Regions from separate parts of the Paenibacillus wenxiniae genome, predicted to be linked through region 1. Evidence: riboswitches for the same ligand, from Rfam matches in the RefSeq annotation. Region 1 holds a riboswitch; the other holds the start of a gene.

Region 1 (4,434 bases):
ATCAACACAATGACAATCCGCATTTCAACGACCCCTAATTTCAATGGTGTCTCGATCAAGTTGTTTGATTTCGTAACGAGGTTGTTGCCGCGCATGTCAATTCCTCCACAACAAATAATAAAGCCCATTATATAGCATAAATGAGTAGAAACATAGAGTGAAAGCAACAACGAGCGGCTTGTGATGTTTTACTCCTGTTTTACATTTCTTGTTTAACCTGTTTTAAAATATTTACTTGTTTTATAGAGTCAGAAAGTCAGTATTATCATAGCTTTTTCAGCTTCAAGGTGGACAACTTTAGGGTAAAAGAGGACATTTTTAGGGTCAGTTATAGACGTTTTTAGGATGAGGTATGGACGAATTTAGGGTTGCATGATGGACAAAAATAGGATGAAGTCGGACAGATTTAGGGCGAAAGAGGACAATTTGAGGGTCAGTAAGGTCAAAAATAGGGCAAAGACGCCTGTTAAGCGATCTTTGCCCTATTTTTGTCATAGTTCTGCTGTAATCACACGTAAATGATATTAAATCCAATCATTGGAAATCGATGTTGCCGTCCTACGCCCTAAATTTGTCCATATTAAAGTCCACACAAAATTAAAGTCTCCATACATGATATGCACCAAGCTTTTGATGTTATTTGTGCTCATAGGTGGGTGTGACTTCTGTTTTCATGATTTTTAAGCCAGCGAGATCCTAACTTGCTCGCACGATGAGAAAAGATTGTGAGAAAGACAGACAGCAACACAGACAGACAGCCCGGAGCATTTGTCGTATGCGCTCCGGTGCTGTCTACGCTGTCTATTAGTAAGGCTGGTGAACCTGTATCCGTGCTTGAGCTGCGTATCATGCGATCGTGTACTGTCTATTCATCATGCTTCATTTGTCAAAGGTGCTCAATTTAGTATATGTGCTTATATTTCTGCAATAGTGAGTTAATTATTTTCATCAATACGTATGACAATATTCCCGAACTGCTCGCTTTGCTGCATTCGTTGGAAGGCAACACCGATATCAGATAGCGTATACACGTGATCTATCACTGGACGAATACGATGCTGCTCCAGCAGTGCAATCATAGCTGCAAATTCTGCATGACTTCCCATCGAGGTGCCCACAATGTTGATCTGCGGGAAAAATAACGATCGCATCGGAATCGTAATTTCGTCACCGGAGCTGGCTCCGAATACAACGATCGTTCCATTCGGCTTGATCACTTCAAAATATTGCGAGAATATTGCTGGACCGATACTGTCCAAGATGAGATCTATCGTATGGGAACCCATCTCCTGCACCCAGTCGCCATGACTGTCCAGCACACGATCAATCGGCAATTGCTGCGCCTGAGCGCGTTTCGCTCCATTTCTGGACGTGGCGGTAACGTGCGCTCCGATCGCGGATGCCATCAACGCAGCAAAAGTAGCGACGCCGCCACTGATGCCCGGAATCAGCACATGGTTGCCCGGCTGTACATGCCCTTTTGTGAACAAGGCACGATAGGCTGTAAGCGCAGCTAGCGAAAGTCCACCGGCTTCTTCCCATGACAGATACGCTGGCTTGCGAACGACATTTGCTTGCGGCACAATGACATATTCGGCGAGTGTGCCTGAAGTAGGGCCACCAAGTATGTTCGGAACGCTAGGCACTTCATCTGTTTTGACCCAATCCAGGCATGGGTTAATGATCACTTCGGTGCCGATTAGCAGCTCATCCACGTCAGCACCAACCGCTTCGATCATGCCCGCACCATCTGATCCGAGAATTAGCGGGACATCGTGCTCATTGCGCGCTGCCATTAGAAACAAATCGCGATGATTTAATCCAGCTGCTTTCAGTCGTATTTTCACCTCACCTGTACCGGGAAAACGTTCCGGCATCTCTGTCTGCTGAAGATGTTCTATACCTGAACCGCCTGTATGTATGATTGCTCTCATGTTGTACCTCCTGATAGGATAATGTTAGATTTCAAGTATATAGGTTGTGCATACATAGCATAAGTATGCACATAAAGGTTATAAACTAACCTTTATGTTAGTCATAGGAGGATCGATATGGACTTTGATGTCAAATTTGGGAACTGTCCCATTTACTACACCATTTCGAAAATTGAAGGGAAATGGAAATGGGTGATTTTGTACAAGCTGCACAAATGTAAAGTGATCCGCTATAACCGACTATGGGATGAACTGAAGCCAATCGCGCATCGGACACTCAGTCGACAGCTCAAGGAACTGGAAGCGGACGGACTTGTGCATCGGGAACAATATAATGAAATTCCGCCACGCGTGGAATATTCGTTAACTCTGGTGGGCGAGACGCTGGCACCGATTTTGGAACTGATGTCTGAGTGGGGGGCGGAGCAGCTCAGCAATGCTCAATTCCAACATGATGGATAAGAATTGTTGATTTTCGATGATCAAGGTGATATGATTTCACCATTACGCTGTATGTTAGTATGCAGCGGATGATTGGTAAGTGATACCTACAGTTGAATAAGTTTATATCCTCGGGGCGGGGTGAAATTCCCCACCGGCGGTGTTGAGATACCAGACGACTCATTGTCGTCTGTAAGCTCTAAGTCCGTGACCCGGCATGCATCTATGATGCTTGGCGGTGGATCTGGTGAGAATCCGGAGCCGACAGTATAGTCTGGATGGGAGAGGAACAGAACAGGTCTGACGTATGTGCAGGCGCTGTTCGTATGGAGATTCATGCGTTTTGGACAGGCATGAATACAGGATTGCCGATTGGAGGTGGCTTATTGGGCTGCATTCCTTTATTTGGGCATCTTTGTATACAGTCATGACTTGTCCCAATAGCAAGCTTGTATCAAGCTGCATGACAGTGTCTGCCGGAGCATCGGTATGTATTGCTGATGTCGTCGTTTGCATATGACCTGAATCCATATTTCGATCTGTTTAGGATGCCCCGTAGTACCGGAATAATGCCGGTCTGCGGGGTTTTTCGTATTTTCGGATTGTTCATAAGGTGTGATTTTGTTACTATGTTATAAATGGTAACTAAATAAACCGCTTGATCTGTCCTCTCATTTCCTGCTTGCATCATTTCAGGGGCATATAGGGGCATATACTATACCCTACGCGATGAACAGGTGGACGAGGTTACAGATCACATTTTGCACAATACGAAGGAGCCTTGAAGATGAACTTGTTAAACGATGAATTTTATATGTCACTTGCATTAGATATGGCGGAGCGCGCCCAGGGACAGACGGAGATTAATCCTGTTGTCGGCTGTGTCGTTGTTAAAGATGGGCGAGTTGTAGGTATGGGTGCGCATTTGAAGCGCGGCACCGGACACGCGGAAGTGCACGCGCTGAATATGGCAGGTGCGGAAGCGAAAGGTGCAACGGCTTATGTCACGCTAGAACCGTGCAGCCATTATGGCAAGACCCCTCCATGCAGTGATCGATTGATTGCAGAAGGGGTAAAACGTGTCGTTGTGGCCGCCGTGGATCCGAATCCTCAGGTGGCTGGCTCAGGCATTGAGCGTCTGCGCAGTCATGGTATTGAAGTGGTGACCGGTGTGCTGGCGAAGCGTTCGGAGCGTCTGAATGAGACATTTAACAAATACATTACGACAGGTATGCCATTCGTAACACTTAAGACAGCGAGCACATTGGATGGACGACTCGCTTCTCGTACCGGCGATAGTAAATGGATTTCCAATGCAGCTGCACGTGAACGTGTACATGCGATGCGCCATCGTCATCAGGCGATTATGGTCGGTATTGGTACCGCACTGGCGGATGATCCAGAGCTGACGACACGGACGGAAGTGCCCGGTTTGAATCCGATTCGAATTGTGATCGACTCGAAGCTACGCATTGGAAATGAAGCGCGTCTGCTGGATACGACGCTGGCACCGACTGTGGTCGTCACGACGACAGCAGCGGATCGCGCGCGTATTCAGGAACTCCAAAGTCGTAACGTACAGGTGCTAGTTTGCGGCGAAGGCGAGCATGTCGATTTGCAGCTGGCGATGCGTCGTCTTGGTGAACTTGAGATTTCATCTATTTTGCTGGAAGGTGGAGGCAAGCTGAACGGAGCGATGCTGGAAGCAGGACTGGTTGACCGGATGACGCTCTTTTTTGCACCGAAGCTGATTGGCGGTACGCTGTCCACATTCGTGTTTGACGGCTTTGAGCGGATGAATCAGGCGGTGACGCTGGATGAAGTCGAAGTGGAGACACTGGATGACAATGTGTGCATTAGTGGACGTGCGCTCTACCATCATTTGTAAAATTGGCAAAGGAAGGTGATGCCCTATGTTCACCGGATTAATCGAAGAAATCGGTACATTGAAAAAAATAGATCGTCGCGGCGAAGCGATGGTGCTTGGCATTCAAGCTTCCCATATTATGCACGGACTGGCACTCGGCGACAGCGTAGCTTGTAACGGTGTCTGTCTCAC
Region 2 (4,434 bases), on a different contig from region 1:
CCGATATGTCCTTCTCGTTCACGCCTGCTCCTGTCATCCTGCAAAAACTTCAATTCATTGCGTTTCTTCATTGTAGGCTCCTCCTTCATCATCTTTCCTTTTTACTTTAACGGAGTTGAACTCCTAGTCGCATGTGATAAAAGTTCCTTTTTTATCAATTTCTTTCATTCTAAGGAAAATAGAAAAGCTTCCAACTGGTGTATACATCATCCAGTGGAAGCTTTTGATCAGAAGCTATTTTACTTATCTTATTTATCTTATTTATTTATCTTAGATTGTTTTCGTTGTTTTCATTATTTTCGTTATACCGAGTGGAATCATAGTGTAGCTTACGAATGAGCAGGCACTACATCTTTCGCTTCCGTCGGTTGCTGTTGTCTGGAAATTGCGAACAACACACCCCAGATCAGCATAAAGCCGAGCAATTGCGGCCATGTGATCAGCTGTTTGTACACGATCCAGTTGACCAGTACCCCAACCATTGGGAAGCTTAGCTCTGCCAGTGTAGCGACAGAAGCTTTAGTCGTCGACAATCCTTTATAATACATCAGCAGACTGAGCAGACCCGGCAGCAACGCCTGTCCGAACAGGTTAAGCAAGATCAGCAACACCGGAATCGTGCCTGCTGGCAGCCCCCATGCTGCATTTTCATGCACAGTCAGTACGATCAGCAGTGGAATGGCTAGAATGAAGCGCAGTGATGTGACCGTTTCATACTTCATTTTACCAACCATCAGGCGTCCCATAACGGTAGAACCGCCCCATAGTGCGGCTGCACCCAGGGCGAGCAGTGAACCTACCTGGGCAATATCGTTCATATGTCCGATCGGCAGTGTGAAGCCGAACGTGAGTAAATACGTACCTGCCAGTGCCAGACCGAACAGCCAGCCAAAACCGCGTGGCAATACTTCCTTCAGTAGCAGACGTGCCAGAATGATCGCGAACAGTGGTTGTAGCTTTTGCAATAACAGCACAGCGTTCAAATCGCCATAGGTCAAACCCATCGTGAACAACACGGTTGCGATCGCCGAGCCACCCCATGATAGGAACAACAGTGCGCCGACATGCTGCCATTTCAGTCCTCTCAGCTCATGACGGTTCACCCATAAAATCGGAGCTGCGGCAAGCATAGCCACCAGATGCTCCAGCAAAACGATCTGGGTTGAAGTGAACGTCTCCAACAATAAAATACGGAATAACGGATCGACACCCCATAATGCCGCCCCGAAAAATACGAGCCAAAATCCACTTTTAATTGTACGTTGCTTCGTTTCCTGTGCTGACTGAAATTGATAATTGACATTTTCCATCATTCAAACTCCTCATGTGATTAGAATTTGAATAGGCGATCTCATACGGAAAGCCCCTGAGCATCGAACATCGACATTCAGGGGCTGATCAAATAAACATGCCAGTATCGTTATCTGCGCGCAATATGCGTCAGCAAATACACCTGAACAGGTTCATCCATTGATCTTCTCCCATCCGGACTTTACCGTCGGCTCTGGAATCGCACCAGATCAGTCAACTGCTCTCTACAGAACAGCGAGTCGCGGGCTGCTGCCGAATAGATCGACATTCACCGCCGGTTAGGAATTTCACCTACCCCGAAGATCTCTATTCGATTAGTTAAAATCATAGTCAAATCGTACCATAATGCTTCTTTTCATTAACGATACGAAACTTTTTTGAAAATTCCAAAAATTAATCGTTCAATAAATCTCATTATAAAGATACTTTTAGTAACTTGCAACTGGTTTAGTTCAAAAATTTCAAATTTCTTTAATTCTGATCTGTAAACACGGAATTACCCTATAATCGGTCTTACATAAACTTGATTTTTTTCACATTTATGCAAATTCTAATCTTCTATAGGTCTAAACTAACATTTCATCCCTTATTTTGTTGTTATATGGGTGTTAGGGCGCTATAATGAAGCTGATTTAACGTAAGACCATCTTTACATAATCTAATACGTGAAAGGGGTAGGGTCATTTGGATTACAATAACGCACCTCCAGGCTATCCGCCACAACCAGGTCAGCCGACACAAGTTATTAGTGTCAAAGAATGGATGATTACACTGCTGTTGCTGGCGATCCCAGTCGTCAACCTCGTCATGTTGTTTATCTGGGCATTTAGTGGAGGAACGAATCTGTCCAAGTCGAACTATGCAAAAGCAGCTCTGCTATGGGCAGCGATCTGGATCGTCGTTTACATTGTGTTCTTTGTACTGTTTGGTGCAGCCTTCTTCGCCAACATGCAACATCTGCAAAATAGCGGCTATTGATCCCCTCGCAGGAGTGATCTGGCCTCGTTATCGCATGCTGTAAACAACGTACATGTTGTTTCACAGTTGAACACTAGAAGAAGTACATGAAGTTAGATGAGCAAGTGATATGAAGAAGTTTAGCTTGAAGGAATGGTTCACTAACGAAAAGAAGCCCTGTATCAGGGCTTCTTTTTTTGCTTCGTTCTCCGTCCATATCATGTCCAATATAAAAAATAGGCATATATACAATGCAGCAATACTGATTGATAACGATTCAGCTTAATAACGATCCAGCACCAGCTGTGTTTTAAGTGAATCTTGCGGTACAAGCCAGCCTTTATCCTGCAAAGCTTGCATCAATTTGTCGCGATTGTCGGATGCATCGGAATAAGTATCCGCTTTGAACGAAATTTCGATAACTGGCTCGGTTCCTTCTCCACTTGCTTTGCGGATCGGCCATACTTCCACATCGATATCGAGACCGTTCCAGCTTCCTTCGTACTTGCTTGCTGTAATCGGGCCATACACACGGGAGTTTTTGAGTCTATCTTTACCCCAGCCGGATGATTTCCAGTTTTCCAATTTGCCTGGAATATTATCGACAACAAGCTCCAACGCTTTTTTCGCGGATGGCAATGACGCACTCGTATCCGGTGCTTTGCTGTCTTTATCGTTGGACAGACTCAGTGTTTGCTTGCCATAGCCCCAATCGACTTCGGCATCATAATTCGTATCATTCGCGTCAAACCCGTCTTTATTCGCCTGAGTTAAAGCAGCGTCAATATCGCCGTTTTCGATCGCATAGCGCTTTTTGTAAGTCATTTCGTATTTGGTTTTGTTTTCTTTTTTACGCAGACGCACATTCCAGCCTTCTTCATTCAATTTCTGGTTGTTCGTGTCAAAGTATTCGATGGCAATTTTTTGCGGCTTGGACGGCAGGGCAAATGCACGGTTTAACTCGCTGGTCGGTGCACCATCTGCATTTAACACATCTTGATCCAGTACAAATTTCACCTCGTATGTTGGCGTCATATTTGCCGCAGCTTCCGTTGGTGCTGGCTGCGCAACGATAAACGTCCCGGCAAGCAATGTGCCGCTCATCCATACGGCTACCGTCTTTTTCCATTTCACTGTTAATTGATTCATCGGTTCCTTCTCCCCTTTATCGTTTGGAATGCGTGTTGTATGAACTCTTTTAGTTTAGAAAATGGGCATTAGCGTGGAATCAACATTTCTATGGCAGAGCGTCAATTTTCCATATAGTCTCTATATGGAAAGGATGAATTATTCGATAAGCTGGTACCAAATATAGATTTATAGGTGCCAAAGCAGTGCCATCGTTTACTATGTAAAAATTACTATTTTATTAAGCAGATGTTAGCAAATAAGCATATCTTAGCAAATCGCTACTATGATGAGTTTCACCCTCTTGTTCCTCATCTCCATTATGTGCTTTTTGCAATCTCTAATTATTGCTCGATTCGATCATTCAGAATAGGGTTGGAAGCTATACCTCCTACTTTGAAAAAGAAAAACACCAGACCAGCATGAAGGCTGTGTCCAGTGTTTGGGTGATTGAGAAGGCGTTCAAGTGCATATTCATTTTGCTTTGTCCATTTGTGTATGCCATAAAATCAACCATCACTTGCTCACAGGCTATGCGAGCAATCACTTAAAAATCGAGCTTTGCTGTCGGGATCAACGAATGAATAGATCGATAACCGTGTTGGCGCAAGTAGGAAGCTAGTTGATCCGTGCGTGCCTTAGGAGCATGGACGAGCACAGATGGCGGACGATTCAGATCGTTGAGCATCTGTTCTACATCCGGTAAGCCCTGATGTACTTTGTAGCCAATCCTTTTGATTCTACAGCCGCTGAGCGGCGGTGTAGCTACGAACTGTCTACCGGGGGAACCTTTAGCAAGATGACCGGTGAAGATCATTGTGCTGTGTGGATCATATTGCAGACGTTCATAGTGTCGGCGTGCCAGACTTGTTTGCAACATACCGTCGGGGGTGAAGATGATTTTGCTACGATGCTGTGTATAGAGGGCATCGGTCTGCTCTGGATCGTAAAGTGAATACAGCTGTGCATGATGGAGTAAACGCTCGATTCGCGGCTGTATATCGTGATACAGCCAATCCCTATAACTCGTAAGAAGCT

Evidence for each region. A riboswitch is a leader RNA that binds a small molecule or an ion and turns the genes downstream of it on or off. The one in region 1 is predicted to bind FMN.
Region 2: another riboswitch for FMN. It lies ahead of AAHF22_RS02895 (DMT family transporter); the one in region 1 lies ahead of ribD (bifunctional diaminohydroxyphosphoribosylaminopyrimidine deaminase/5-amino-6-(5-phosphoribosylamino)uracil reductase RibD).

The regions. Positions count from the first base shown of each region.
Region 1 is NZ_JBCGUH010000008.1:127,439-131,872, reverse strand. Features, by position in the region: gene AAHF22_RS15740 (replication initiation protein) at 1-95, opposite strand, end outside; gene AAHF22_RS15735 (quinone oxidoreductase family protein) at 936-1,934, opposite strand; gene AAHF22_RS15730 (winged helix-turn-helix transcriptional regulator) at 2,052-2,396, shown strand; FMN riboswitch at 2,499-2,669, shown strand; gene ribD (bifunctional diaminohydroxyphosphoribosylaminopyrimidine deaminase/5-amino-6-(5-phosphoribosylamino)uracil reductase RibD) at 3,163-4,263, shown strand; gene ribE (riboflavin synthase) at 4,289-4,434, shown strand, end outside.
Region 2 is NZ_JBCGUH010000001.1:693,029-697,462, forward strand. Features, by position in the region: gene AAHF22_RS02890 (hypothetical protein) at 1-71, opposite strand, end outside; gene AAHF22_RS02895 (DMT family transporter) at 330-1,310, opposite strand; FMN riboswitch at 1,470-1,619, opposite strand; gene AAHF22_RS02900 (hypothetical protein) at 1,996-2,289, shown strand; gene AAHF22_RS02905 (hypothetical protein) at 2,551-3,372, opposite strand; gene AAHF22_RS02910 (MBL fold metallo-hydrolase) at 3,944-4,434, opposite strand, start outside.